One region of the Streptomyces sp. NPDC054887 genome, then DNA from elsewhere that is predicted to be linked to it. Evidence: riboswitches for the same ligand, from Rfam matches in the RefSeq annotation. Region 1 holds a riboswitch; the other holds the start of a gene.

Region 1 (14,475 bases):
GGCCGGCGGACCGTCCTGGACCTCGGTGTTCGGGGACGAGATCGTGCGGATCGGCGCGGAGCGCCCCGACGTCGTCGCGATCACGGCGGCCATGCTGCACCCCGTGGGACTGACGAAGTTCGCCGCGGCCTTCCCCGATCGCGTGTGGGACGTGGGCATCGCGGAACAGCACGCGGCGGTCTGCGCCGCCGGGCTCGCCACCGGAGGTCTGCACCCCGTCGTGGCCGTCTACGCCACCTTCCTCAACCGCGCCTTCGACCAGGTGCTCATGGACGTGGCCCTGCACCGGTGCGGGGTGACCTTCGTCCTCGACCGGGCAGGCGTCACCGGGACCGACGGGCCCTCGCACAACGGCATGTGGGACATGTCGCTGCTCCAGGTCGTACCCGGCCTGCGGATCGCCGCGCCCCGCGACGCCGACCAGCTGCGGGCCCAGCTCCGCGAGGCCGTGGACGTCGACGACGCGCCGACCGTCGTGCGGTTCCCCAAGGAGGCCGTGGGGCCGGTGGTGCCGGCCGTCGGCCGGGTGGGCGGGACGGACGTGCTGCGCCGGGACGGAGCGCCCGACGTCCTGCTGGTCTCCGTCGGCGCCCTCGCCCCCGTGTGCCTGGAGACCGCCGGGCTGCTGGCCGAACGCGGCATCGGGTGCACGGTCGTCGACCCGCGCTGGGTCAAGCCCGTCGACGAGCAGCTCGCACCGCTCGCGGAGCGGTACCGCCTCGTCGCGGTCGTCGAGGACAACAGCCGCAGCGGCGGCGTGGGTGCGGCCGTCGGGCAGGTGCTGCGGGACGCCGGAGTCGACGTACCGCTGCGGACGTACGGCATTCCCGAGCAGTTCCTCGCGCATGCCGGGCGCGGCGAGGTGCTGGCCGACATCGGGCTCACGCCCGCCTCGATGGCGGGCCGCATCAGCCTCGCTCTGGCGGCGGTCGAGAGCCGGGCCGCCGCGGCGGGCAGCACCGAGGAGGCCGCGCGATGACGGACGTCGCCCCCAAGGGGTTCGACCTGGCCCGGCTCCTCGCGGACCGCGGGGCCGAGCGTTACGCCCTGCACGCCAGGCACCTGAACCACCAGTTGCCCCGCATGCTCCGCACCATCGGCTTCGACAAGGTGTACGAGCGGGCCGAGGGCGCCTACTTCTGGGACGCGGAAGGCAACGACTACCTCGACATGCTGGCCGGCTTCGGCGTCATGGGGCTCGGCCGGCACCACCCCGTCGTACGCAAGGCGCTGCACGACGTCCTCGACGCCTCGCTGGCGGACCTGACGCGCTTCGACTGCCAGCCGCTGCCCGGACTCCTCGCCGAGAAGCTGCTGACGCACAGCCCCCACCTGGACCGCGTGTTCTTCGGCAACAGCGGCACGGAGGCCGTCGAGACCGCGCTGAAGTTCGCCCGGTACGCGACGGGCAGGCCCAGGATCCTGTACTGCTCCCACGCCTTCCACGGTCTGACGACGGGCTCCCTGTCCGTGAACGGCGAGGCGGGCTTCCGCGACGGCTTCGCGCCGCTGCTGCCCGACACCTCGATCGAGCTGGGCGACCTGGACGCGCTGGAGCGCGAGCTGAAGCGCGGCGACGTGGCCGGCTTCGTCGTCGAGCCGATCCAGGGCAAGGGGGTGCACGCGTGCCCGCCGGGTTTCCTGCGGGCCGCCCAGGACCTTTTGCGCCGCCACAAGGCGCTGCTGATCGCGGACGAGGTCCAGACGGGGCTCGGCCGGACGGGCGACTTCTACGCGTACCAGCACGAGGAGGGCGTCGAGCCCGATCTGCTGTGCGTCGCCAAGGCGCTCTCCGGCGGGTACGTGCCGGTCGGGGCGACCCTCGGCAAGGACTGGATCTTCAAGCGGGTCTACTCCTCCATGGACCGCGTGCTGGTGCATTCGGCCAGCTTCGGCTCGAACGCGCAGGCCATGGCGGCGGGCCTCGCCGTTCTGACGGTCATGGAGGACCAGGAGATCGTCGCGAACGCCCGGCGCTCCGGCGACCTGCTCCGCGAGCGGCTGACCGCGCTCGTCGACCGGTACGAGCTGCTGCACGACGTGCGCGGGCGCGGGCTCATGATCGGCATCGAGTTCGGCCGTCCCCGCTCGCTGAAGCTGCGGAGCCGGTGGGCCGTGCTTCAGGCCGCGCGCAAGGGGCTCTTCGCGCAGATGGTGGTCGTACCGCTGCTCCAGAGGCACCGGATCCTCACCCAGGTCTCCGGCGACCACATGGAAGTGATCAAGCTGATTCCGCCGCTGATCGTGGGGGAGGCGGAGGTGGAGCGGTTCGTCGGCGCGTTCACCGAGGTCATGGACGACGCGCACAGCGGCGGCGGGCTGATGTGGGACTTCGGCAGGACCCTGATGAAGCAGGCGGTCGCCGGCCGCTAGTTTTTGCCTCTGAGGCAAAGAGTTTGCCCGCCAGGCAAGAACTCTGGCCCAATGGAGGCATGACACCCCGCCTCGAAGAGCCGTCCGAGGGGGCGCTGCCCTCCGTCGCCCCGCGCCTGCGCGACCTGCGCAGGCACAGCGGGCTCACGCTGGAGGCGGCGGCCCGCCGCGCCGGGCTCTCACCCGCGCACCTGTCCCGCCTGGAGACGGGGCAGCGCCAGCCCTCGCTGCCGATGCTGCTCGCGCTGGCCCGTGTCTACGGTACGACGGTCTCCGCGCTCCTCGGCGAGACCCCGGGCGACCGGGACGCCGTACTGCGCGCCGGGGAGGCCGTGGCGCGGGAGGCCGACGGCTGGACGTACCACCGGGCCGGTGGGCCCGGCCGCGCCATGCAGGCCCTGCGGGTGCACGTGCCGTACGGCGCCCAGGGGGATCTGGTGCGCGTCCATCCCGGCGAGGAGTGGCTGTACGTCCTGTCCGGGCGGCTGCGGCTGGTGCTCGGCGAGAGCGTGCACCGGCTCGACGCCGGGGACAGCGCCCATTTCGACTCGCTGACCCCGCACCGCATCGCCGCGGCCGGCCCCGAGGGGGCCGACCTGCTGTTCGTCCACACGCTGTTGCAGAGCGCCACCGCCGGGCTGTGCCTTCCCCAGGAGACCTGACATGCCGCTGCCCGAAGAGAAGACCGCCGCACGCCGCTTCGTGGAGGACAGGATTCCCAGGGGGCTGGCGATCCGCGTCTTCGTCTACGTCGTCGCGGGCCACCTGTTCGCCGCCTTCGTCTACCTGCTCTTCACGCTGGGCGGCTCCCGCTGATCAGCTCGCGTCGAGGAGACGTGCCCGCAGCCGCTCACGGATCTCGGGCGTGACGTTCAGCCCCTCCTCCAGGTAGCGGTCGGTGCTGCCCCAGGTCTCCTCGATCGTCTCGAAGGCGGCCGCCAGGTACTCCGCGCGCGCCTCGAACAGCGGGCTGAGCAGCTCCATGACCTCGGGGGACATCCCGGTCGGCGACTCGTCGCTGCGGCGGACCCTGTAGCGGCGGCGCGGGTCGTTCGACTTCAGGTAGTCGGCCTCGATGGCCTCGCGCTCGACGCCGAGCGCCAGCAGGGTCACGGCTATCGACAGCCCCGCCCGGTCCTTGCCCGCCGCGCAGTGCATCAGCGCGGGCACGCTGTCCTCGGCCAGGGCGTGCAGCACCCGGCTCTGCTCGGCCGTGCGCTCCTTGATGATCACCCGGTACGTCGCCGACATCCGGTCCGCGGCCTTGCCGTCCGCGAGGATCTCGCGCAGCTCGTCGAGGTTCCCGTCGCGGACCATCTTCCAGAACACCGCGCCGTCGGCGGGGTCGGTCAGCGGCAGGTTCACGTTGCGCACGCCGGGCAGCTCGACGTCCGGGCCCTCCAGCTTCTGGTCGGCCTCGTTGCGGAAGTCGAAGATCGTGTGCAGGCCGAGCGAGCCGAGGAAGGCCGCGTCGGCCGCGGTGGCGTGCGCCAGATGACCGCTGCGGAAGAGCACGCCGCGCCGGACCCGCCGCCCGTCCACCGTCGGCAGTCCGCCCACGTCGCGGAAGTTGCGCACCGAGGCGAGCTCCGGCTCCGACTCGGTCTCGGTCGGCGGGACTTGCGGCAGCTGCTGTGTCACGTGGGCTCCTGAAGTCTGCCGTCGGCGCTGCTCGCCGACTTCGGCGCGTTTCGACGATACGACATGGGTTCCTGGGGCAATCATCGTGCGCGCGACTGTCTCGGAGAGGCCGTGGACGCCGATACCGCATGACGGGCTTATGTGTGCAAGATTAACCGTAAGTGGCACTTGGGGTGAAACGGACGATTGTGGGTCAACTCGCCCTGCGGGTAAGGGGGATGGTGACACCACTGGTGAGCAGGATCATATTTGTGACGGTGCGTGGCGAAGCGCCGTGGGCGCATGCCAGTTCACAGGCGGGGCGCGAAGATCCGGAATCCACGCAGGGTGACGGGAATTGCGTCGCGCATTCCCTTGCGGCAATCGCGAAATGATTGGACCGGCTTGTCCGGGGGAGCCGCGTCGGCTTACCGTCACCGTCAATCCGGGTGGACCGCCGAATCCTGCCACCTCCCGGAATCCGCACTCACACTCACTCACGCGTGGCAGGAGCGGGGGAACCAGGTAAGTACGCCGGTCAAACGGAATTACCAATTCCGAACCGGCTTTGGGGTGAAGTCGCGCCAGCGGCCGGACATCTCCAGTCCGAACCCGACAGCTCACCTCGTAGGCGCCGGAGAGGAATGTTCCATGCCCGCAAAGGGTAAGCACCGCCGCCCGAGGTCCAACCCGCTCACCCGCGGCTTCGTCGCCGCCGGCACGGGCGGAGCCGCACTCGCCCTGCCCCTCATCGCCGCCACCGGCGCGAACGCCGCGGAGAAGGCGGCCCCGGCCACCACCTCCGCCGGCAAGGCCGCCGCCCCGGCCGCCGCCGAGAAGGCGACGCCGAAGAAGAAGGCGGGCACCCGGACGTACTCCGTCGTCTCCGGCGACTACCTGTCGAAGATCGCCGACGAGCAGGACGTGCGCGGCGGCTGGCAGAGGCTGTACGAGGACAACCGCGAGGTCGTCGGCGGCAACCCCTCGCTGATCCTGCCCGGCATGAAGCTCACCATCGGCGCGAAGGCCGCCGCGCCCGCGAAGGCCGCCCCGGCGAAGCCCGCTCCCGCGAAGGCGGAGCGCCCGGCCGCCAAGCCCGCGCCCGTCGCCCCCAAGGCGGCTCCCAAGGCCGAGGCGCAGACCGAGACCCAGAAGCCGGCCTCGACCACGCGGAACACCGGCTCCGGGTTCACCTCCCCGGTCGCCGCGGGTGTCACCACTCCGTACCGCATGGCCGGCGGCAGCTGGTCCAGCGGCTACCACACGGGTGTCGACTTCGCCGCGTCCAGCGGTACCCCGGTCAAGGCCGTCGGCGCCGGCACCGTCGTCTCCGCGGGCTGGAGCGGCTCGTACGGCAACGAGGTCGTCATCAGGCACGAGGACGGCCGTTACTCGCAGTACGCCCACCTCTCCTCGCTCTCCGTCTCCGCCGGTCAGAGCGTCGGCGGCGGCACGCAGATCGGCCTCTCCGGCAGCACGGGCAACTCGACCGGCCCGCACCTGCACTTCGAGATCCGCACCGGCCCGAGCTACGGCTCGGACGTCGACCCGCTGGCCTACCTCCGCGGCCACGGCGTCACCATCTGACGCTTCACTCCGTCAGGGCGCTTCCCTACGCCCCCTTTTGCCGCCACGCGCGACGGCCAAAGGGGGCGTATGCGCGTTGTGGGGCTATTCCGGGTTGGGTGAATCTTGACCGGTGTCTTATATCACCCCCCGTCAACCCCTCCTTACGGTGGCGTAGGTCACGCGCTCCAGTGAAGGATGTACCGACGTGGCAGACGATTCGAGATCATTCAGTGCAGGCACCATCGGGTCGTACGCGGCGATCGGCGACAGCTTCACCGAAGGGGTCGGAGATCCGGGCCCCGACGGTGGGTTCATCGGCTGGGCCGACCGGCTCGCCGTACTCCTCGACGACCGCGTCCCCGAGAACACGTTCCGCTATGCCAACCTCGCCGTCCGGGGCCGGCTCCTCGACCAGATCGTGGCCGAGCAGGTCCCGCGCGCGAAGGCCCTGGCGCCCGACCTGGTCAGCTTCTGCGCCGGCGGCAACGACATCCTCCGGCCGGGCAGCGACCCCGACGCCGTCGCCGAGCGCTTCGAGCGGGCCGTCGCCGAACTCACCGACGCCGTGGGCACCGTGATGGTGACCACCGGCTTCGACACGCGCGGCATCCCCGTCCTGCGCCACCTGCGCGGCAAGATCGCGACGTACACGGCGCACGTGCGGGCGGTCGCCGACCGGTACGACTGCCCGGTCCTCGACCTGTGGTCGCTCAAGTCCGTCCAGGACAGGCGCGCCTGGGACGGCGACCGGCTCCACCTCTCGCCCGAGGGGCACACCCGCGTCGCGCTGCGCGCCGCACAGGTGCTCGGGCTCGACGTCCCGGCCGACCCGGACCAGGTGTGGCCGCCGATGGCCCCGCGCGGCTCGCTGGAGGCGCGCCGGGACAACATCCAGTGGGCGCGGGAGCACCTGGTGCCGTGGATCGGGCGGCGGCTGCGCGGGGAGTCCTCAGGTGATCACGTCGAGGCGAAGAGGCCCGACCTGCTGCCCCTGTGACAGGTCCGCGGGCACGCGTTCCAGGACGCCGCCCGCGAACACGTCGTACAGCGGCAGCGTCTCCAGGTGGACGTAGCCGATGTGGCAGTCGCAGACGGCGAGCGGGCAGGCGCGGGGGCGCAGCGCCCGGCGGTACGAGCCGTCGTAGAGGTTGCCCAGCTCCGCGCGGACGAAGTGGCAGCGGCGTACCGTGCCGTCGCCGTCCACCGAGATCACCGACTCGCCGGTCCGGCAGGGGAGACCGGCCGAGCGGTGCGGGTGGCGGCTGTACGGGAACAGCGGGTCCAGCGCCGTCCACCGGTCGGCCTCCGCGTCCGTGTACGTGCGGCCCTCCGCCGCGTTGACCCACAGGTAGACCTCGGTCGGCAGCGCAGCGCGCAGTCGGCGGGCCTCCGCCAGGTGCTCGGGCAGGCCGACCACGCCGACGCTGAAACGCACGCCGCCCGCGGCCAGTTCGCGGCACTTGGCGAGGAACCGGTCGTACGGCGTCTGACCCGGGTGGTACGTGCACCACAGCGCCAGGGCGTCGAGATCGGCGTCGCCCCCGGTGAGCCAGCCGGTGCGGCAGCTGAGGTTCGTCTGGATGGCGACGCGCCGGATGTGCGGCAGGCGGGACAGGTCGGTGAGGGCGCGGCGGTACCAGGAGCGGACCAGGCCCTCGCCCCACGGTGTGAAGAGCACTGAGAGCCGGTCGTCGGTCCGCGCCGCGGCCCACGCGGTGAACCGCTCCAGCGCGGCGCGGTCGGCGCGCAACTGCTCGGCACTGTCGCGCCGCTTGGCGAAGGGGCAGTACGGGCAGTCGTAGTCGCAGGACGCGAGCGGGCCGCGGTACAGGATCGTCAGGTCCATGCCGGGCTCACTTGGCTTCGTACGCGGCCATGGCGGCCCGTACGGCGGGGGAGAACAGCTCCGGGCCCAGGGCGTCCGAGTGGGCGAGCCCTTCGGGGGACAGCCGCAGCAGGCCCTTCGGCGCGCTCTCGTCGAGCCAGCCGAGGGCGGCGAACCGTTCGAACTCGGCGGGGAAGTCGTCGGCGGGCGCCGTGCCGAACCGGTCGGCGTACCCGTCAAGGGGCATGCCCTCGGCCTGGAGGAGCGACTGGAGCAGATGGCGGCGGCGGGCCTCGCCGGCGTCGACGTAACGGCCGGTCCCGGCCCGCGTGAAGTCCTCGGCGCGCGTGTAGTCGTCGATGATCTTCCGGATCTCGCGCATGTCGACGGCGTAGTCGAAGGAGTAGTGCAGCGCGGAGGTGTACGAACGGGCTCCGCAGCCCAGGCCGATCATGCCGTCGGTCTGGCAGGCGTAGTCGTCGGCCGCTGCCCGGGGCGCGTCGGCGCGGCGGAACATCCGCATGGACACCTGTTCGTAGCCGTGGGCGAGCAGGTGGTCCCTGCCCTGGTGGTAGAGCCGCAGCCGCAGGGCGTCCCAGGCGGCGTCCGCCTCGGCGCCGATCCGGCCGAGGCCGGTGAGGGGGCGTACGTACAGCGGGTAGAGGTAGAGCTCCTCCGGCCGCCAGGCGAGCGCCGCGTCGAGCGAGGTGCGCCAGGTGGCGGCGGTCTGGCCGTCGATGCCGTAGATCAGGTCGATGTTCAGGACGGGGATGCCGGCGTCGCGGACCGCGGCGAGGGCCGTCTCGACGTCGGCGCGCCGCTGGGGGCGCACGGCCGCGCGGGCCTCGGAGTCGACGAAGCTCTGCACACCCAGGCTGAGCCGGGTCGTGCCGCGGGCGGCGAGGACGGCGAGGCGGTCGGGGGTCGCGGTGGCGGGGGACGCCTCGACGGACAGCGGTACGGCGGCCAGGTCCGCGCCCATGCGCTTCTCGGCGATGTCGCAGAGCCGCTCCAGCTCGCCGGGGTCGAGGAACGTGGGGGTGCCCCCGCCGAAGGCCGCGGCGGCGAAGCGGACGTCGCTGCCGCTGTCGCCGCCGGCGTCGAGTGCGTCACGGACGGCGGTGGCCTGGCGGTCGAGCGCGTCGAGGTACCGGCCGGTCAGCTCGTCGGGAGCGCCGATGCGGGTGAAGAGATTGCAGAACCCGCACCGCACCTCGCAGAACGGTATGTGGAGGTAGAGGGAGAGGGCGTTCTTGGGCTCGTCCGCCCAGAGCTCGCGCAGCGCGGGGCGGTCGGCCAGCTCGCGGTACGCCGTCTTGTGCGGGTAGGCGTAGACGTAGCTCTGATAGGGGCGGGGCGGTGCGGTGCTCATCGGGTGGCCCCTTGATCGAGGGTGAAGTGGGCGTACGGGACGGTCCAGACGGCCTCGTGGCCGAGGCGGTGGCCGGTGTAGCCGTCGTCGCCGTACGCCGTTCCGTGGTCGGAGCAGACGATCGCGAAGCAGGGGCGGCGGCTGCTCGCGGCGGCGAACAGACGGCCGATGTGCCGGTCGACGTACTCCAGGGCGGCCGCGTGGGTGGCGCGCGAGTCGCCGGCCTCGCGGGTGGCGCCGGGGAGGTGGAACCAGTTGGGCTGGTGCAGCGCGGAGACGTTGACGAACAGGAACAGCCGCTGGTCCGCGGGGAGCCCGGCGACGACCTGCTCGGCGCGGGCGACCTGTTCCTCGAACGACGTGGGCGACGCCACGCCGAACCCGGGCTCCCAGTGGCTCTCCTGGAACATCCCCGGCAGGACCGATCCGAGCGGGCCCCGCTTGTTGAAGAATCCGACGCCGCCCACGCACACCGTGCGGTAGCCGGCGTCCGCGAGGCCCGAGACGAGGTCGGGCGCGTCGAAGACGAAGGTGCGTTCGGCGGTCGTCTCGCTGCCCGCGAAGCGCGCGGCGAACAGCCGGGGATGAGGGCCGGGGGCGGCGGGCGTGGGCAGGAAACCGGCGAAGATCGCCTGGTGCGAGGCGTAGGTGAAGCTGCCGGGCGCGTGCCGCTTCTCCCACGCGCCGCCGGGCAGGTGCCGGGCCAGGTTCGGCAGGCGGCCGGCGGCGGCGAGTTCGGCGGCGACGTCGTACCGCAGGGTGTCCAGGGTGACGAGCAGCAGATCGTGGGTGCCGACGATCTCGTTCATGTCAGGGGGCCGCATGGTGGTTCCTTGTCGTGCGCAGTACGGCGGCGACCTGCGCCGCGTAGGTGTCGAGACCCTCGGCGCCGCTGCCGGGCAGGCCGGTGAGGCGGGGCAGCAGGTCGCCGAAGGCGTTGACCTCGCAGACGGCGAAGCGCCGCCAGCCGACGGCGGGCAGCAGGTCGACGCCGACGCAGAGGGTGCGCGGGAAGCAGGCGGCCGCGCGCTCGCACACCGCCACGGCCTCGTCCCAGCCGCCGCCCGCCGCCTCCATGGCGGCGCGGGCCTCGTCGAGGTCCCCGCGCGCGCCGCCGAGATGCAGGTTGGTCATGGGGGAGCGGCTCGTCCGTACGACGGCGTGCGTCGCCCTGCCGCCGACCACGACGACCCGCAGGTCGGCGGCCCGGCCCCGCTGCGCGGCCTTGGGCAGCCACCGCTCGACGTGCAGTCCGTCCGGTGCGAGCGTGTCGACGACGGCCGCCACCTCGGTCTCGGTCGTACAGCGGCGTACCCGCAGGGAGTTGAAGAGTCGGCCGCGCGCGTCGCGCTCCACCGAGGTGGTGGCCCGCACGCGCCCGGGGCCGGCCGTCTCCACGGCCAGCACGCCGGACGCCGACGAGCCGTGCGCGAGCTTCACGAAGGCACGCGGCATGCGGTGCGCACGCATCAGCTCGCGTACGTCCTCCCAGCCGCGCACGGCCGGCGACGCGGCCCCGGAGGTCGGCGACGGCGGCACGGGCACGCCCGCGTCGTGCAGGACGGCGTGGCACAGCCGCTTGTCGAACATCACCGCCAGCTCGCCGGGGTCGTCGAGCAGGACGCAGCCCGCGGAGGCCCGCCCCACGTCCCGCACGGCCGCCGTGAACCGCTCGTACCAGAGGGCGGAGCCTTCCACCCGCGTGCCGTCGCCGACGCCCCGCAGCAGCCGCTCGACCTCGGGGTCCTCCCCGGGCGAGTCGATCCGTACGGTCTCTCCCGGACGGAACGCGGCGGCGGCCCGGCCTCCGAGCACGTCGCGCCAGGGCACGAGCCGCGCGGCGGGGAGCCCGGCGGCCGTCACGGCCGCCTGGAAGAGTGCGACGCGGCGGCTGCCCGGGTTGCCGACGACCACGAAGCGCGGGTCCATGGCGCCGGCGCCGGCCACTCCGGCACCGGCCGTGCCGCCCGGCCTATTCGTCGACGGCGACATAGCGGGTCTCGTCGTCCGGGTCCCAGTGGTCGGCCTCTTCGAGGTTGATCCGCACGCCGTGCGGTTCGAGGGTCTCGCGCAGGCGCTGCCGCACGGGATCGGTGATGTAGTGGTGGTGCAGGTCGAGTGCGCTCAGGTGGGTGAGCGGCTGGCCGCCGAGCAGGGCGTGCGCGCCGCTGTCGCTCAGTGTGCCCATGGAGAGGGACAGCGAGTCCAGGGCGGCGACGACGGGGGCCGACGCGACGGCCGCGGCGATCTCGTCCTGGATCTCGCTGTTCTGCACGCCCAGGTGGCGCAGGCGCGGCAGCGCTCCGCCGGACAGTACGGGCGCGAGGTCCGCCACCGTGGCGTCGCCGCCGTAGTGCGAGACGCCCAGCCACAGCTCCAGGTGCTCCAGGGCCGGCAGGCGGGAGGCGCCGACGGCACGGACGACGGAACCCGGCAGACCGCCGGACTCGAAGCGCAGTACCTTCAGCGCCTCGTGGCTCAGCGGTCGCAGCTCCAGCCGGTCCGTCTCGCTGAGCGATTCACCGCAGCCGCGCACGGTCAGTTCCTCGAGCAGCGGGAAGGCTTCCACGCACGGGGTGACGTCGGTCAGCTCCAGCCAGGACAGCTCGCACTCCTCGCTGACGACGTCGGCCAGGAACAGCGCGCGCAGAGCGGGGAAACGGCCGGCGTCCGCGAGGACGCGGTCGAGGACCGGCCCCAGCGGCTCGTAGTCGCCGTGCCACCAGGGGCCGATCAGCAGGGCCCGCACCCGTGAGGAGTCGACGGAGTCGAGGAAGCGGGGCCACAGCTCGGAGAACGGATTGTCCTCGTTCCACAGGCAGTCGAGGCGCCAGGCCACGGAGTCCGCGGCCGGGAGCGGGGCCGCCTGCTGGTCCCCTGGTTTCGGCAAAGTGAAGACGGGCAGGCCGTGGAACGTCTCGGGGTGTTCGATGTCCGTCATGGCCGGATCACTCCGCCACGGCGGTGTAGCGCCCCTCGGCGCCGCGGTTGTCCCACGGCTCCAGACGGTCCGACAGGTCCACGCTGACGCCGTGCGGCTCCAGGGCATCGGCCACCCGCCGCTCCATCTCCTCGGAGAGGAAGTGGTGGTGCAGGTCGAGGAGTTCGAGGTGGGTGAGCGGCTGTCCTTCGAGGAGCGCTGCCGCGCCCTCGTCGCCGAGCGTGCCGTTCGACAGGTCGAGCGTGTCGAGCCGGGCGACGACGGGGGCCGACGCGACCGCCGCGGCGATCTCGTTCTGGATTTCGCTGTTGCGCAGGCCGAGATGGCGCAGTCCGGGGAAGCGGGTGCCGGAGAGCAGCGGTGCGAGGTCGGCGATCTCGGTGGTGCCGCCGTACTCGGAGACGCCCAGCCACAACTCCAGGTGATCCAGGGACGGCAGTTCGCTGCCGGTGACACCGCGCACCACGTCCGCAGGCAGACCGCCGGACTCGAAGACGAGTGAACGCAGCCGCTCGTGCCGCACCGGGGGGAAGAGCAGACCCTGGCCGCCGCGTACGCCGAACTCCAGCAGCCGGGGGAAGGCGTCGAGCAGGCCCGTGACGTCGGACTGCTCGACCCAGGAGATCTCGGCCTCCTCCTGGCTGAGGTCACCGACGAACAGGGCCTCCAGAGAGGTCAGCCGGTCGGCCGCCGCGAGGACGAGACCGATGGGGTACGAGGAGTCCTCTTCGTACGACTCGCCCCACTGACCGATGATCAGCGCACGGACCCGCGTGGGATCGACGGTCTTCAGCCACGCGTCGAAACGCTCCTCCCACGGCCCGTCCTCGTCCTCGAACGGGTCCACGGAGATGCGCCACGCCGCGGCGTCCGCGGCCGGCAGGGCCGAGGCGGGCTCGTCGGGACGGAAGTCGACGGCCGGGAGGCCGAGCAGTTCCTGCAGATGGTCCACACCGGACATGGCCCTGGTCTCCTGACATGGTGCGTGCGACTGACGTGCGAAAGGTTTATCAAGCGCCACTGACAATGCTGCGAGCGGGTTCGTTGTCGCTGGTCAGGAGCGATTGTCAGACCCTGGCCGTAGCGTTTTCACCGGGTCGGCACAGGGTGTGCGGACCGGGAGGGGAGACAGCCATGTACCGGCAAGGGGACGTGCTCATCGTGCCGTTGGACGAGTCGGCGGTGCCGGCGCACCTGACCGACGCCCCGGGGGAACGGCGCGACGCGCGGGGGCGGCTGGTGCTGGCGCTGGGCGAGGTCACGGGGCACGCGCACGCCGTGCAGGGGCCGGGGCGACTGCTGCGGGAGGCCGGTCCTTTCGACCCGATGCTGCTGCATCTGCCCGAGGGCGGACGGGTGGTGCACGAGGAGCACGCGGTGATACCGCTGCCCAAGGGCTGGTACCGCGTGGTGCGCCAGCGCGAGTACGTGCCGGGGGCGGTCCGCGTCGTCGCGGACTGACCGGCGGGTGCGGGCGGTCCGGGCGGGGTGCGTCAACCACGCTGCGGGGAGCGCGCGTTCGGGGGCGTGTACTCGCCGGCAGGAACAGCAGCTGAATTCGGGATCGGGATCAGGATCAGAGGGCAGGGAAAGCGATGCAGCAGGTGAACACGTGGCGGGCCGTCGCGGCGGCGACCGGTGCGGCGGACCGCGCGGCCGCGGAGGACGGGGTGCGGCTCGCCTACCGCACGGCGGGACTCGCGCAGCCCGAGCGGATCGTGTGGGCCGACTCGCCCAGGGCGGCGGTCGAGACCGTGGAGCGGCTGTCCGGCGCCGGACGCTCGGTGCGCGACGAGGTGCGTACCGGGCCGTGGGCCGAGGAGCGGCGGCGGCTGCACGACGAACTGGGCCCGGCGGGGTGGGCGCAGCTGTGGTCGGCCACCGGAGCCCAGCTGTGGGACACGACGAGGGAGCTGGCCGAGCGGATACGGGTGGGAGTCGTCGCCGAACTGATGGAGCGGCCGGAGGACGAGTCCGATGTGCGGCTGCTCCTGCTGGACGCGGTGCTCGGCCAGCACGACGCCGCCTGGCTCGCCGCGTTCGACGGCCGGGGGGAGCGGCTCGCGGGGCTGGCGCAGGTCGCCAGGAACGCCGGCTGGTGGTGGCCGTACGAGAACGCGGTGGTGATCTGCGAACGGCCCGTGGAACTCCACCGCGACGAGGCGGGCCGGCTCGACCGGGGCGACGGCCCCGCGCTGGCCTTCCCCGACGGGTTCGCCCTGTACGCCTGGCGCGGGATGCCCGTGCCCGCCGCGTTCCTCGGCGAACTGCCGTCCCTGACGCCCGAACGCATCCGCGCGGAGGAGAACGCGGAACTGCGCCGCGTGATGCTGGAGCACTACGGCTACGACCGCTACCTCGACGAGTCGGGCGCGCAGCCGGTGCACCGCGACGAGACCGGCGTCCTGTGGCGCATAGCCCTGGAGGGCGACGAGGACGTGGCGATGGTCGAGGTGGTCAACTCCACCCCGGAGCCTGACGGCACGTACAAGACGTACTGGCTGCGCGTGCCGCCGGCCACGAGGACCGCGAAGGAAGGGGTGGCCTGGACGTTCGGGCTCGGGCAGGAGGCGTACGAACCCGTGCGGCAGACCTGACGGACGCGGCGGGCTAGGCGGACAGGAGGTCGCCGGGGCCGATCAGGTCCGTGTTGCCCTCCGCGGTGCACGCGTGGGCTCCCGCGAGGGAGCCGAGGCGGGCGCACTCCTCCAGCCCCCGGCCGGTGAGGCGTCCGTACAGGAACCCGCTGACGTACGCGTCCCCGGCTCCGTTGGA
Region 2 (14,475 bases), on a different contig from region 1:
CAGCGCCTTGAAGTGGCCGAGCAGGTGGGGGCCGGCGAGGACGAGCGCCGCCGTCCCGGCGGACGCGGTGCCGCTGTGGAGCCGCTCGACGGCCTCCCGGGTCCCCTCCCCCGCCGCCGTCGCGTCACCGAAGAGGCTCGGCAGGCACGCGGTCGCGTTCACGCCCTCGTCGAGGAACAGGCCGAGCAGGTGCTCCTCGGTGGCGATGTGCACTTCGTGCCCCGCGCCGGACAGCAGAAGGGCGAAGCGCAGGGCCTCGCGGGTCTGGGAGGGGGAGTGCATCGCAGTGCACAGGACGCGCATACCGAAGATCACCGTTTCGCCCGCTCGACAGCAGTTTCCCGTTCGAATGATCCCCGTCAACGTGTGCGCCCCCGGCCGCGCCGCGCCGGTGCGGGGCGACGGCGCCGCGCCCGCCTCCCCGCTCCGGAACGTGCGCCGGGGCCGGCGGCGGCGCCCTGATTCGAGTCGGCGGCTTCGGGGAACCCAAGGTGGGTCACACACCCGACCAGGCAGGAGACCTGCGTGAACGACGAGAACCGCGAGGTGGAGAACCCCGTCACGAAGCACCCGCAGCCGAAGCTGCCGGACCAGGAGCAGCAGCACCCGGGATGGACCGGCCCGATGGACCCGCCGCCGGACCACGGAGAGGACTCGTACTGGGGGAACGGGCTGCTCAGCGGTCGCGCCGCGGTCGTGACCGGCGGCGACTCGGGGATCGGCCGGGCGGTGTGCCTGGCCTTCGCCCGCGAGGGCGCCGATGTGCTGTTCACCCATCTGCCGGAGGAGGACAAGGACGCGGCCGAGACCGCGCGGCTGATCGAGGACGCGGGCCGCAGGGCTGTCGCGGTGGCCTGTGACATCCGCGAAGAGGAACAGTGCCGGTCGCTCGTCGAGCGGGCCGTCTCGGAATTCGGCCGCATCGACATCCTGGTGAACAACGCCGCCTATCAGATGTCCCAGCCGGACGGCATCGGTTCCATTTCCACCGAGCAATTCGACCGCGTCATGAAGACGAATCTCTACGGAATGTTCTGGCTGTCGAAGATGGCGCTCCCCCATATGCCCGAGGGAAGCAGCATCATCAACTCCTCCTCCGTCCAGGCGTACAAGCCCAGCCCGCATCTGCTGGACTACGCGATGACGAAGTCCGCCATTGTCGCCTTCACTCAAGGGCTCGCCCAGATGGTGGCGTCCAGCGGAATCCGCGTCAACGCGGTCGCCCCGGGGCCGGTGTGGACGCCTCTTATTCCGGCGACCATGCCGGACACCACGGAGTTCGGAAAGCAGTCGCCCCTGGGGCGGCCCGCGCAGCCGGCGGAGATGGCTCCGGCGTACGTGTTCCTCGCGTCCCCGCAGGCGAGTTACATCACGGCCGAGATCGTCAACGCCACCGGCGGCACGCCCCTGCCGTGACGCCCGCGCCGGCGCTCACTTCGATGTGCGGGGATCCGGTTCCGCCGCCCTGCGGTGGGCGGCGGCCTTGAGGCTGTCGGGGACGACCCTGCTCACGAGCCCCTGCGCCTTCGTCCGCACGGATCCGGCGACGATCTTCCTGCGGCCGGCCATCAGCGCCTCGAAGCCCTGCCGGGCCACCTCCTGGGGATCGTCCTTCTTCTGCCGCCCCACCCGGGTGTCGTCCAGGCCGGCGCGGTGGAAGAAGGGCGTCTCCGTGGCCCCCGGCATCAGGGAGGTGACCGTCACACCGGTGCCCCTGAGTTCGTCCCCCAGCGCCTGGGCGAAGGACTGCACGAAGGACTTCGTCGCGTTGTAGACGGCGTGGAAGGAGCCGGGGACGGTCGCGGCGATCGACGACGTGAACAGGAGCCGGCCCTGGTCACGCGCCACCATGTCCGGCAGCAGGCCCTTCGCCAGCCGCACGGTGGAGGTGATGTTGAGGTCGATCACGCGCTCCTCGTCCTCGATGCCGGTGTCGAGGAAGGCCCCGCCCTGCCCGATGCCGGCGTTGAGCGCGGCGGCGTCGACGGGCCGCCCGGTCGCCGCGACGGCGCCGAGCAGGCGGTCGGTCCCCTCCCGGGTGGCCAGATCGGTGCGCACGACGTGGACGACGGCTCCGCGGTCCCGCATCTCGTCCGCCGCCGCGCCGATCCCGGCGTTCTCGGCGGCGAGCACGAGGTCGAATCCGTGCCCGGCGAACTGCCTGGCCAGCTCGTAGCCGATGCCGGTGGAGGCGCCGGTGACGACGGCCAGCGGCCTGGTCCTGTTCTCAGTCATGATCAGCGGATACCCGCGTGAGGATTTTTTATATCCATCTGATCCTTTTTGTCCGGCTCCGAACATGCCGGTTCTGGCCGAGGCGAGGTCGGCACACCCCCGCGCACCACCGGGAAACCCAACTTCCGTACACGGGCGGGCCATTCACCCCGACACACTGGCAAGATGCCCGTTTCCGGCAGGTAATAACCGACATGAGCGGTTCGCCGGAAAGGCCGCCGCAGGCCGCCGCTCGTGATACCAGTCACGTCCTCCGGGGAATGCGAAAACTCTGCCCACCGTCAGTTCCGGTACGCCGGAAGAAAGTTGGGTTTCCCGCCCACGCACAGTGACAGGAGTTCCCACGCCCGGATACGCCCGGAGATTGCCGCGGCGAATGCGGGGCTTGTTCTTCGCGGCTCCTCTCGCTTACGGTCACCCCCAATCCGGGTGGACCGCCGAATCCTGCCGCCGTCCGGAATCCACAACCCACTCACACTCACGTACGGCAGGAGCGGGGGACCCAGGTAAGCCGCCGATCCGGGAATCCGGAACGGCTTGGGGTGAAGTCGCACCGACCGTGCGACCGGGCATCTCCAGCCCGAACCCGACAGCTCACCTCGCAGGCGACGGAGAGGAATTCGTCATGCCCTCGAAGGGTAAGCACCGCCGTTCCCAGACCAGATCGCTCCGCCGCGGCTTCATCGCCGCCGGTACCGGTGGTGCCGCGCTGATCCTGCCCCTGCTGGGCGCGACCACCGCGGGCGCGGCGCAGCCCGCCGCCGCCGCGAAGGCCGCCCCCAAGACCTACACCGTGGTCTCGGGCGACTCCCTTTCCAAGATCGCCGATGACCACTCGCTGAGCGGCTGGAAAGAGCTGTACGAGGACAACCGCGCGGTCATCGGCGACAAGCCCTCGCTGATCCACCCCGGTCTCAAGCTGACGATCGGCGCGAAGGCCAAGGCGCCCGCGAAGGCCAAGGCGAAGGCCGCCCCGGCCGCCGACCGCGCCGACCGCTCGCAGGCCCGTGCCGCCGTGGCCAAGACCACGACGTACACGAACGACCTGGACGGCTGGATCAAGGAGTCGCTGGCCATCATGGCCAAGCACGGCATCCCCGGCACGTACGAGGGCATCCACCGCAACATCATGCGCGAGTCCTCGGGCAACCCGATGGCCATCAACAACTGGGACTCCAACGCCGTGGCCGGTACGCCGTCCAAGGGCCTGCTCCAGGTCATCGCGCCCACGTTCGCGGCCTACCACGTGCCCGGCACCTCGATGGACAGCTACGACCCGGTGGCCAACATCACCGCCGCGTGCAACTACGCGGCCGACCGGTACGGCTCGATCGACAACGTGAACGGCCCGTACTAGAAGAACCCGCTGCCTGCCCCGGCGAGACCCTTGCGGGCGTCTCGCCGGGGCAGGCAGAGCAATAGCGCGCCCCATAATTTGCGCAAAATGTTAGAAATAGGGCATGAGCGGACGTCCCGGACGACCCAGGGGTGTCGGGTCACCACGCTCGTCTCGGCGAGGGGTGCGTTCCCGGCTGGAGGTACGCAGCGCCGCCGGTCAGGTGCTCCTCCTCCAGATCGTCGTCGCCGTGCTGCTGATCACCGCCGCCGTCGTCGCGCTCGCGTTCCAGACGCGCAACGACAGCGAGCTGGACGCCCGTAACCGCTCCCTCGCCACCGCCGAGGCGTTCGCGGACGCCCCCGGCACCGTCGAGGCCCTGCGCTCCCCCGATCCGACCTCCGCGCTGCGCGCCCACGTGGGCGCGGCCCAGCGGGGAGCGGGCGTGGACTTCATAGCCGTGATGAGGCCGGACGGCACCCGGATCGCCGACACCGACCCGGCGCTGGTCGGCGGGCGCGCCGAGGGCGTCGGGCGGGCGACGGCCGGCGAGCCCTTCACCGAGATCTTCGAGGGCGCCCCGAACGACGCGGCGCGGGCTGTCGTCCCCGTCACCGACACCACCGGTGCCGTCGTCGGTCTGGTCGCCGCCGGTGTGACGGTCGAGAACGTCGGGGACGCCGTCGACCGCCATCTGCCGATACTGCTCGGCTCCGGCGCAGCGGCCCTCGCGCTGGCCGTCGGCAGCGCCGTCATCGTCAGCAGGCGGCTGCGGCGCCAGACGCACGGCCTCGGGCCGACCGAGATGACCCGGATGTACGAGCACCACGACGCCGTTCTGCACGCCGTCCGGGAGGGCGTGCTCATCGTCGACGACGACGGGCGGCTGACGCTGGCCAACGACGAGGCGCGCAGGCTCCTCGAACTGCCCGCCGGCGCGGAGGGGCGCCACGTCACCGAGCTGGGCCTCGACGACGCCGTCGCAAGGCTGCTCGTCTCCGGCCGCACCGTCACCGACGCGGTGCACCTGGCCGGGGACCGGCTGCTGGCCGTCAACACCCGGCCCACCGCCCCGTACGGCGGACTGCCCGGCACCGCCGCCACGCTCCGGGACACCACGGACCTGCGGGCGCTGTCCGGTGCGGCGGAGGTGGCCCGGGAGCGCCTGAAGCTGCTGTACGAGGCCGGGGTGCGGATCGGCACCACGCTGGACGTGGTGCGCACCGCGGAGGAACTGGCGGAGGTCGCGGTCCCCGGGTTCGCCGACTTCGCCACGGTGGAGCTGCTGGACCCCGTACTGCGCGGCGAGGAGCCGGACGGCGCCCACACCGAGATGCGGCGCGCGGCGGTGAGCGGCGGGCCCGCCGAACGCCCGTTCCAGCCGGTGGGCGACCTGATCAGGTTCGTCGTTCCCACGACGCCCATGGCGGCTGCTCTGTCGAGCGGCCACGCGGTCCTGGAGGCCGACCTGGTGGTCGCCCACGGCTGGCGGTCGCAGGACCCGGAGGGCGCCGACCGGGCCCTGGCCTTCGGCATCCGTTCCCTGGTCTCGGTGCCGCTCCAGGCCCGCGGGGTCGTCCTGGGCATGGCGAACTTCTGGCGCTCGGAGGCCACCGAGCGGTTCGGCGAGGAGGACCTGGCGTTCGCCGAGGAGCTGGCCGCCCGCGCCGCGGTCGCCATCGACAACGCCCGCCGCTTCAGCCGCGAGCACGCCATGGCTGTGACGCTCCAGCGCAGCCTGCTGCCGCGCGTCCTGCCCGAGCAGGACGCCCTGGACGTGGCCTACCGCTATCTGCCCGCGCAGGCCGGGGTGGGCGGCGACTGGTTCGACGTCATCCCGCTGCCGGGCGCCCGGGTGGCGCTCGTGGTGGGCGACGTCGTCGGGCACGGCCTGCACGCCGCCGCCACCATGGGCCGGCTGCGGACCGCGGTCCACAACTTCTCCGCCCTGGACCTGGCCCCGGACGAACTCCTGGGCCACCTCGACGAGCTGGTCTCGCGCATCGACCACGAGGAGGGGGGCGACGGCGGCGACGGCATCTCGGGCGCCACCTGCCTGTACGCGATCTACGATCCGGTCTCCGGGGTGTGCTCCGTGGCCACGGCGGGGCACTTCGCGCCCGCCCTGGTCCGCCCCGACGGCACGGTGGAGTTCCTCGAAGTGCCGGTCTTCCCGCCCCTCGGTCTGCACGGCCTGCCGTTCGAGACCGCCGAGGTACGGCTGCCGGAGGGCAGCCGCCTCGTGCTCTACACCGACGGGCTCATCGAGCACCGCGAGCGCGACATCGACTCCGGACTGCGCCTGCTGCGCCGGACCCTCGCGGACCCCTCGGACCCGACGCCCGAGGAGACCTGCCAGGCCGTGTTCGACGCGATGCTGCCCGAGCACCGCAGGGACGACATCGCGCTGCTGGTGGCCCGCACGCACCTGCTGGACCGCACGCGCGTCGCCGACTGGGACGTACCGTCCGACCCGGCGGCCGTCGCCCCGGTGCGCGCGGCGTGCGGCCGGCAGCTGGAGACGTGGGGGCTCGCGGACATCGGGTTCACGACCGAGCTCATGCTCAGCGAGCTGATCACCAACGCGATCCGCTACGGCTCGGAGCCCATCCACGTGCGGCTGATGTACGAGCGGGGGCTGATCTGCGAGGTGTCGGACGGCAGCAGCACCGCGCCGCACCTGCGGCGGGCCGCCACGACGGACGAGGGCGGCCGCGGGCTGTTCCTCGTCTCGCAGTTCGCGGGCCGGTGGGGCACCAGGTACACGCCGACCGGCAAGGTCATGTGGGTGGAGCAGCCCCTGACCGACGGTCAGCAGCCCGTCCCCGAGCTGGATCTGGACGATCTGTCCTGGTTGCCCGGCGACGCCCTGTGACGGACCGGGACGAACCCCGCCCCGTGCGGCGGGCGGAAGGGCTCACGGCATACTTGCGCCGGGCGCGATCACTTCCGACACACAGGAGCAGCAATGGCTGACCGGATCGCCGCCGAGAAGACGACGTTCAAGACGGTCTTCGAGGTGGGGTCGTCTTTCATGGACCGGGCGCGCAACATCGAGGCCGGCTTCCAGCACGCGATCGCGCCGGCGACGGTGGACTTCGACTTCGGTGAGATCAGCCGGGCGGCGAGCGGCATTCCGCACTGCTCGACGGTGAAGATCGTCCGCGGCTGGGGGCTCCAGGAGACCGCCCCGGTCAGCGTCATGATCCTGTCCCTCAAGGAGGCCGTACGCCAGGCCCTGCCCCTGCCGTCGGCCGGCCCGGCCTTCTGGGAGGCGGTCGAGGGAGCGCTCACCGGAGCGTTCGTGGGTCTGGGCCGGCAGGAGGGCACCCACCTCTCCTTCTACCGGGAGGACCCGGACCGTACGAGCTACTACTACAACCTGCTGTTCGCCCTCCGGGACGAGGAGGGCGGGGACTCCCTGTACGCCGTCGCCTTCTGCGCCAACATCACCGTGGGGCTCGGCCCGGAGGAGGTCCGGGCGCTCACCGTCGGGGACACCGCGCGGTACACGATCCGCCTGAACGCGATCACCGTGCGGCAGGAGACCCCGGCCGTCGTCTGATCAGCGGGCCGCCGCGTCCCGCCCTGCGCCGGGGCGGGACGCGGCGCGCTCCACGGGCACGTGCAGCGGCGCGCGGAAGGACAGCAGCCCCAGCATCGGGGGCGGCGTCGTGGGGTTCGCGAGCCTGAGGCCGGGCAGCCGCGCCGCGGTCGTCCGCAGCACCGCTTCGGCCTCCGCCCTGGCCAGTTCGGCTCCGGAGCACCTGTGCCGCCCGACGCCGAAGGCCAGGTGCTGCCGCCGGTTGGGCCGGTGCGGGCAGAGCTGCTCGGGTTCGTCGAACACCTCGGGGTCCGAACCGGTGGAGGCGAGCATGAGCAGCAGGGGCGCGCCCGCCGGAAGGTCCACGCCGGACAGCGTGACGGGCCGGCCGGTGACCCGCCGCCAGGTGGTGATGGGGGGCTCCCGGCGGAGCACCTCCTCCGCCCAGGGCGCCACGTCGGCGGGCCGGTCCGCGAACCGCCGCCACAGTCCCGGTTCCGTCAGCGCGCGCCGGTACATGATGCTCAGCATCTGCCGGGTGGTCGCCTGGCCCGCGATGACGATGAAGTAGAGGACAGCGGCCCTCTCGGCCGTGGTCGCGGGCGCGCCGTCCGGCAGCCGGTGCGCCTCCAGCGCGGCGAGCAGTGTGCCGGGCGCGGCGTCCTGTCCGGTGACCAGGTCCCTGAGCCAGGCGTAGAAGTCGGCCGCCTCACCAGCGAGCTCGGTCTGCCGGGCGTCGTCCGGCCGCCCCCAGAAGAGTTCGAGCGAGGCGTCGCTCCACCGGGTCAGCGTGTCCATGTCGACTTCGTCGCCCACGCGGAGTCCCAGCACGTTCAGCAGGACCCGCAGCGGAACGTCCCGCGCCAGCGTGGTGGCCAGGTCGCAGACGCCGTCGGCGTCGAGCCGTCGTTCGACCTCGTCCAGGCACTCCCCCGTCACCCGCTCGATCATCGGCACGGCCGCGGCGACGGCCCGGGCGCCGAGGAACCTGGTCATGAGGCCCCGGTACCCGGCGTGGCTCTCGCCGCCGTTGCTGGCGAGGGTGGGCGGCAGGGCGAATCTGACGCCGGCCAGGACGCGCAGCGTCGCCACCGAGAAGCGGCCGATCGCGTCCATGGCGTTGTCCACGAGGAAGGTGTCCGTGTCGAGCAGTACGGCGCGTACGTCGTCGTACCGGCTCACCAGCCACAGACCGGTGTCCGGTTCGTAGCGCACCGGCGCGTTCTCCCGCAGGCCGTCCCACACCGGGAAGGGGTCGAGCACGTACTCCCGGTCGAAAAGATCCAGCGTGCCCATGGGTGTCGCCATGACGGAACGCACCCCCCTTCCTCGCGCCGGCCCTGGTCGGCCGCGTCCCGGGCCGCAGAATATAGCCCGTGGGAACGGCACCGTTCAGGAGGGCCGGGAGCCGCCCGGACGCCCGCCACCGACGAGGGCGGCCCAGCGCAGGGCGACCGGACGCCAGGCCCGTTCCGTTGCGGTCCGCGCAGCGGTGAGCTGTGCGACGATCTCGTCCGCGGCGGCCCCAGCCCTGCGCAGTACGTCGCTCTCCCTGCCCCACTCGGCCACGATCCCCGGTGTCGCCTCGGGATGGAACTGGGTTCCCCACGTGTGCGCGCCGATGCGGAAAGCCTGGTGCGGGGACCCGGTGCCGGCGATCAGCGGCACCGCCCCCGGCGGCAGTACGGTCATCTCCTCCAGGTGCCAGAGCATGGCCGGCGGGGTGCCGGACAGGCCCCCGAAGACGGGATCGCCCGCCGCGGCGGGCAGCAACTCCAGCTCGTACACGCCGATCTGCGGCGTGCGGCGGCGGCCGACCCGGCCGCCCAGCTCCACGGTCGTCAGCTCGGCGCCGAGGCAGATGCCGAACGTGGGAGTCCCGCGCTCGAACGCCGCCCGCAGGAGGGCACGGGTGGCCGGCAGCCACGGGTGGCGGTCGTCGTCCAGCGGCCCGGGCGACCCGCCCAGGACGAGCAGGCCGTCGTACCGCCCGGGGTCCCGCGGCAGGGCGTCGCCCCGGTAGGGCCGTACGACGTGCAGCCGCAGGCCGGCTTCGGTCAGCCAGCCGCCCCAGAGTCCCGGCGGGCACTCGGCCTCGTGCTCGACGACCAGGACCCGGGGCGGTGCGGGGATCTCGACCATGGCGGCATTGTCGCCGCCGCGCGCGGCCGTTCGCTCAGCTTTTCGGACGATCGGGTCCGTGCGGGGCGATGTGCTCGCCCGGTGTCGCGAGGTCCGCGACCGCGTCGGCCCCGACCACCGCGCCCGTGGACTTCCTGCCACGCCGCAGCCGGCCTTCGAGCCAGGCGGCGAAGGTGGTGAGCGCGAAGTTGAGGAGGACGAAGATGACGGCGACGACGGTGAAGCTGGCGATGGTGTTCGCGCCGTAGTTCGCGCTCATGGGACGGACCGACGCCAGCAGCTCGGAGAAGCCGAGCAGCGCGCCGCCGAGCGCGGTGTCCTTGACGATGACGACGAGCTGGCTGACGAGCGCGGGGAGCATCGCGGTGACCGACTGGGGCAGCAGGACGAACCGCATCATCTGGCCCTTGCGCATGCCGACCGCCTTGGCGGCGTCGGTCTGCCCGGCCGGCAGCGAGAGGATTCCGGCCCGCACCACCTCGGCGAGCACCGAGGCGTTGTAGAGGACCAGGCCGGTGACGACGGCGTACAGGGGCCGGTTGTCGGGGCTGACGTCGGTGAACTCGGAGTACGCCTCGTTGGCGAAGAGCATCAGGATCAGCACCGGGATGGCGCGGAAGAACTCCACGACCGTGCCGGCCGCGCCGCGCACCCACCAGTGCTCGGAGAGCCGGGCGATGCCGAAGAGCGCTCCCAGGGGCAGCGCGATGACCATGGCGAGGGCGGAGGCGATCAGGGTGTTCTTCAGCCCCGGCAGGATGTACGTCGTCCAGGCCCGGCCGTCGGTGAAGAACGGCTCCCACTTGATCCATTCGAGCTGATTCTTGTCCAGGAGCGCCCGCACCACCCACCAGACAAGCACCGCGAGCGCCAGCAGGAAGACGACGGTGAACAGGGCGTTGCGCCGCCTGGCGCGGGGCCCGGGGAGGTCGTACAGGACGGACGTCATCGCCTCACCGCCACCTTCTTGCTCACCCAGCCGAGGAAGAGTCCGGTCGGCAGGGTGAGGCAGATGAACCCGAACGCGAAGATGGCCGAGATGAGGATGAGCTGCGCCTCGTTCTCGATCATCTCCCGCATCAGGGTCGCGGCCTCGGCGACGCCGATCGCGGCTGCCACCGTGGTGTTCTTCGTCAGGGCGATCAGGACGTTCGTGAGCGGGCCCACGACGGAACGGAACGCCTGCGGGAGGACGATGAGCGTCAGGACCTGCGGGAAGCTCAGGCCGATGGCGCGCGCCGCCTCGGACTGGCCGACCGGCACCGTGTTGATGCCGGATCGCAGCGCCTCGCACACGAAGGCGGAGGTGTAGGCGATCAGGCCCAGCACGGCGAGTCTGAAGTTGATGGTCTCGAAGTCGTCGGCGCCGAGGCTGACTCCGAGCGTCTGGAAGAGCCCCAGCGAGGTGAAGACGATGATCACCGTCAGCGGGATGTTCCGCACCACGTTGACGTAGCCGGTGCCGAAGCCGCGCATCAGGGGCACGGGGCTCGCCCGCATCGCGGCCAGGAGCGTTCCCCAGATCAGGGAGCCGACGGCCGAATAGACGGCGAGCTGCACCGTGACCCAGAAAGCTCCCAGCAGGTCGTAGCCTTCGAGAAAGTCGAACACGTCTCCCGCACTTTCGCGTGGGTGAGGGCACGGCGCGCCGCGAGAGTGCGGCGCGCCGGGCGGTCCGGTCGGTGCAACGCGTCAGCTGACGACGTTCCCGATCTTCGGGGCGGGCTCGTTCTTGTAGTCGGCGGGGCCGAAGTTCTTCTCCACGTACTTCTGCCAGGTGCCGTCCGACACCATCTTTTCGAGCGCGGTGTTGATCCGGTCCTTGAGGTCGCTGCCCTTCTGGACACCGATGCCGTAGTTCTCGTTGCTCATCTTGAAGCCGCCGAGCTTGAACTTGCCCTGGTGCTCCGGCTGGGCGGCGTAACCGGCGAGGATCGAGTCGTCGGTGGTCAGGGCGTCGATGACCTTGTTCTCCAGGCCGGTCAGGCACTCCGAGTAGCCGCCGTACTCCTGGAGCTGCGCCTTCGGCGCGAGCTTGGTCTTGACGTTCTGCGCGGAGGTGGACCCGGTGACCGAGCAGAGCTTCTTGTTGTTCAGGTCCTCGGGCTTCTTGATGGAGTCGTCGTCGGCGCGTACGAGGACGTCCTGGTGGGCCAGGAGGTAGGGACCGGCGAAGTCGACCTTCTTCTGCCGCTCCTCGTTGATCGAGTAGGTGGCCGCGATGAAGTCGACGTCGCCGCGCTCCAGGAGCGTCTCGCGGTCGGCGCTCTTGGCTTCCTTCCACTCGATGTCGCCGGGCTCGTGGCCCAGTTCCTTCGCGACGTAGGTCGCGACGTCGACGTCGAAGCCGGTGTACTTGCCGTCCGGGGTCTTCAGGCCGAGACCCGGCTGGTCGTACTTGATGCCGACGGTGATCTTGTCGCCGCCGCTGCCCGAGCCGCTCTCGTCGCCGTCGTCGGAACCGCAGCCCGCGGCGGTCAGGGACAGCGCGAGCGCCGTGGCGGCCGCGGCAGTGACCTTGAGCATCTTCATGGTGATCATCCCTGGGGATTCGGTGTGGGGGGAGTTCGTGGGATCCCGTGGGGCGGCCTCAGTGGTGAAGGATCTTCGACAGGAAGTCCTTGGCCCGGTCGCTGCGGGGGTTGGTGAAGAACTGGTCGGGGGTCGTCTCCTCGACGATCCGGCCGTCCGCCATGAAGACCACACGGTTGGCGGCCGACCGGGCGAAGCCCATCTCGTGGGTGACGACGACCATCGTCATGCCGTCGCGGGCGAGCTGCTGCATCACCTCCAGCACCTCGTTGATCATCTCGGGGTCGAGGGCCGAGGTCGGCTCGTCGAAGAGCATGACCTTCGGTTCCATGGCCAGCGCCCGCGCGATCGCCACCCGCTGCTGCTGGCCGCCGGAGAGCTGGGCGGGGTACTTGTCCGCCTGGGTGGTGACACCCACCCGTTCGAGGAGCGCGCGCGCCCGGTCCTCGGCTTCCTTCTTGTCCTTCTTGCGCACCTTGATCTGCCCCAGCGTCACGTTCTGGAGCACCGTCTTGTGGGCGAAGAGGTTGAACGACTGGAAGACCATGCCCACGTCGGCCCGCAGCGCGGCGAGCTCGCGTCCCTCGGCCGGCAGCGGTTTGCCGTCGACGGCGATCTCGCCGGAGTCGATGGCCTCCAGCCGGTTGATGGCACGGCACAGGGTGGACTTGCCCGACCCGGACGGCCCGATGACGACGACGACCTCGCCGCGGCGGATGGTCAGGTCGATGTCCTGGAGCACGTGCAACGCGCCGAAGTGCTTGTTGACGTTCTTCAGTACGACGAGGGCATCGTCCGTGCCCGGCGCCGTGTTTCCCTTGGTCACAGCTACTCCGCTCATCGGCTTCATCGTCCGTCCGTCCCGGGCCGGACGCACGCCGGGAGGGCCAAGCGGGAAGGGAGGCCCGCGCGGCCGGAGGAACGGAGCCGCCGATCGGCGCTCTAGAGCGCCGCGGCCTCCCGCGCCTTGGCGATGAGCAGGTCGAGGAGCGAGAGCAGCGCGTCGCGGACGTCGTCGCGGGAGCGGGCGTCGAGCATGAGGACGGGCGTGTCCGGGTCGCGCAGGTGCAGCGCCGCCCTGATCTCGTCGGCGGTGTACGGCTGCTCGCCGTGGAAACAGTTCGCGCCGACCACGAAAGGCAGCCCCCGGCTCTCGAAGAAGTCGACGGCGGGGAAGCTGCGGTCCAGACGCCGGGTGTCGACCAGGACGACGGCACCGAACGCCCCGTTCAGCAGGTCGTCCCACATGAACCAGAAACGTTCCTGACCCGGGGTGCCGAAGAGGTAGAGGACGACGCCGGCGTCGGTGAGGGTGATGCGCCCGAAGTCCATCGCCACGGTGGTGACCGTCTTGGACTCGATGCCGTCGAGGTCGTCGACGCCGACGCCCGCGGCCGTGAGGCGCTCCTCCGTACGCAGCGGTTCGATCTCGGAGACCGTCTCGACGAGCGTCGTCTTCCCCACGCCGAAGCCGCCCGCGACGAGGATCTTGACGGGGGCCGGCTCGGTCGCGGCCGCTTCCCGGGCAGGGGTGTCATAGGTGGGCAAGGCTGTCCCTGATTCTCATGAGCAGGTGGACGTTGCTGGTCTCGGCGCCCGCCAGGGGCGGCCGGTGGTGGATCAGACCGCGCTCCACCAGTTCCCCGAGCAGGACCGTCATGGGGGTGAGGCGCATGTGCATCCGGGCCGCGATCTCGGCGACGGCCCGGCCGTCGGGGGACGGGCACATGGTGAGGATGGCCTGCCATTCGGTGGGCAGGCCGCCGAGCGCGTCCCCGGCCACGGCCGCCGTGATCATCGTGTCCATGGTCAGGGCGGTGCGCGGAGCGGCTGTACGGCCGTCGGTCAGGGCGTACAGCCGCGTCCGGCGAGGGCCGCGCGGCTGTGGGTCGTCCGGCATTACGACGGCAGTGCCTGGGTGCGCTCGGGTGTGCCCAGCCATTCACCGAGGGCCTGTGCGGTGCGTACCGCCTCGCCGCCCAGCTCGCCCAGCCGCGCCTTGCGGGAGGTCACCACGATCAGCGTGCTGCCCTCGCCGCAGCCCACGATGCACAGGTAGCGGTCGTCCATCTCGACGAGCTGGCGGATCACCCCGCCGCCGCCGATCTCGCGGGATATCGCCTTCATCGTGGCCGCGATGCCCGAGGCGGCGGCGGCGATGCGCTCCGCCCGGTCGCGTTCCAGGAGGTAGGCGCTGAGCCTGATCCCGTCGTTGGACAGGAGTACGGCCCCCTCGATGCCCGCGATCCTGCTCAGGTTGTTGTCGAGGATGCTGTAGATCATGTCGTTCGGTGTGGTGGTCATGCCTGATCCTGTCCGAGCTCTGCTTCCACTTTCCGGGTCCCTTGTTCGTAGTCGGCCCAGGCGTCGGCCACCTCTTCGGGTGTCGCCGTGTCCTGTCCGGCCGGTGCCTGTGCCGTGTGCGGCTCACGGAGCTGCTCGGCGATGTGGGTGTGGGGTACGCGCTCGGGCAGGGCGGGGCGGGAGCCGTCGGCCTGCGCCAGGAGCGGGGTGACGGGCGCGCGTTCGGGGGCGGTCCCCGGCGCGCGCTCGGGCCGCTGCCGGTTCGGCAGCTCGGGCCTTCTCTCCGGCAGGGCCCGGGGCCCCTGACCGGCGGCGCGGGCGGACGCGGCGGGCGGCTCGGTGTCAGGGGCGGGCGGCTCGGCAGCCGGGGCGGGAACGGCCG

The links. A riboswitch is a leader RNA that binds a small molecule or an ion and turns the genes downstream of it on or off. The one in region 1 is predicted to bind cyclic di-AMP.
Region 2: it holds a riboswitch for cyclic di-AMP, as region 1 does, so the genes downstream of both, ACWGH0_RS18650 (LysM peptidoglycan-binding domain-containing protein) here and ACWGH0_RS04700 (M23 family metallopeptidase) in region 1, are expected to answer to the same signal.

The regions. Positions count from the first base shown of each region.
Region 1 is NZ_JBSGYQ010000005.1:136,972-151,446, forward strand. Features, by position in the region: gene dxs (1-deoxy-D-xylulose-5-phosphate synthase) at 1-979, shown strand, start outside; gene ACWGH0_RS04680 (aspartate aminotransferase family protein) at 976-2,373, shown strand; gene ACWGH0_RS04685 (helix-turn-helix domain-containing protein) at 2,433-3,035, shown strand; gene ACWGH0_RS04690 (DUF6126 family protein) at 3,037-3,189, shown strand; gene ACWGH0_RS04695 (tyrosine-protein phosphatase) at 3,190-4,014, opposite strand; cyclic di-AMP (ydaO/yuaA leader) riboswitch at 4,474-4,642, shown strand; gene ACWGH0_RS04700 (M23 family metallopeptidase) at 4,645-5,580, shown strand; gene ACWGH0_RS04705 (SGNH/GDSL hydrolase family protein) at 5,768-6,559, shown strand; gene ACWGH0_RS04710 (STM4011 family radical SAM protein) at 6,512-7,408, opposite strand; gene ACWGH0_RS04715 (STM4012 family radical SAM protein) at 7,416-8,759, opposite strand; gene ACWGH0_RS04720 (STM4013/SEN3800 family hydrolase) at 8,756-9,568, opposite strand; gene ACWGH0_RS04725 (STM4014 family protein) at 9,570-10,688, opposite strand; gene ACWGH0_RS04730 (STM4015 family protein) at 10,732-11,700, opposite strand; gene ACWGH0_RS04735 (STM4015 family protein) at 11,708-12,661, opposite strand; gene ACWGH0_RS04740 (hypothetical protein) at 12,835-13,161, shown strand; gene ACWGH0_RS04745 (DUF6745 domain-containing protein) at 13,296-14,297, shown strand; gene ACWGH0_RS04750 (carbohydrate kinase family protein) at 14,311-14,475, opposite strand, start outside.
Region 2 is NZ_JBSGYQ010000030.1:53,911-68,385, reverse strand. Features, by position in the region: gene ACWGH0_RS18665 (glycosyltransferase) at 1-282, opposite strand, end outside; gene ACWGH0_RS18660 (SDR family oxidoreductase) at 526-1,416, shown strand; gene ACWGH0_RS18655 (SDR family NAD(P)-dependent oxidoreductase) at 1,432-2,235, opposite strand; cyclic di-AMP (ydaO/yuaA leader) riboswitch at 2,695-2,856, shown strand; gene ACWGH0_RS18650 (LysM peptidoglycan-binding domain-containing protein) at 2,861-3,592, shown strand; gene ACWGH0_RS18645 (SpoIIE family protein phosphatase) at 3,696-6,446, shown strand; gene ACWGH0_RS18640 (Type-2Aa cytolytic delta-endotoxin) at 6,540-7,136, shown strand; gene ACWGH0_RS18635 (cytochrome P450) at 7,137-8,423, opposite strand; gene ACWGH0_RS18630 (type 1 glutamine amidotransferase) at 8,508-9,257, opposite strand; gene ACWGH0_RS18625 (amino acid ABC transporter permease) at 9,292-10,206, opposite strand; gene ACWGH0_RS18620 (amino acid ABC transporter permease) at 10,203-10,868, opposite strand; gene ACWGH0_RS18615 (glutamate ABC transporter substrate-binding protein) at 10,950-11,789, opposite strand; gene ACWGH0_RS18610 (amino acid ABC transporter ATP-binding protein) at 11,848-12,630, opposite strand; gene ACWGH0_RS18605 (GTP-binding protein) at 12,732-13,337, opposite strand; gene ACWGH0_RS18600 (DUF742 domain-containing protein) at 13,324-13,689, opposite strand; gene ACWGH0_RS18595 (roadblock/LC7 domain-containing protein) at 13,689-14,093, opposite strand; gene ACWGH0_RS18590 (sensor histidine kinase) at 14,090-14,475, opposite strand, start outside.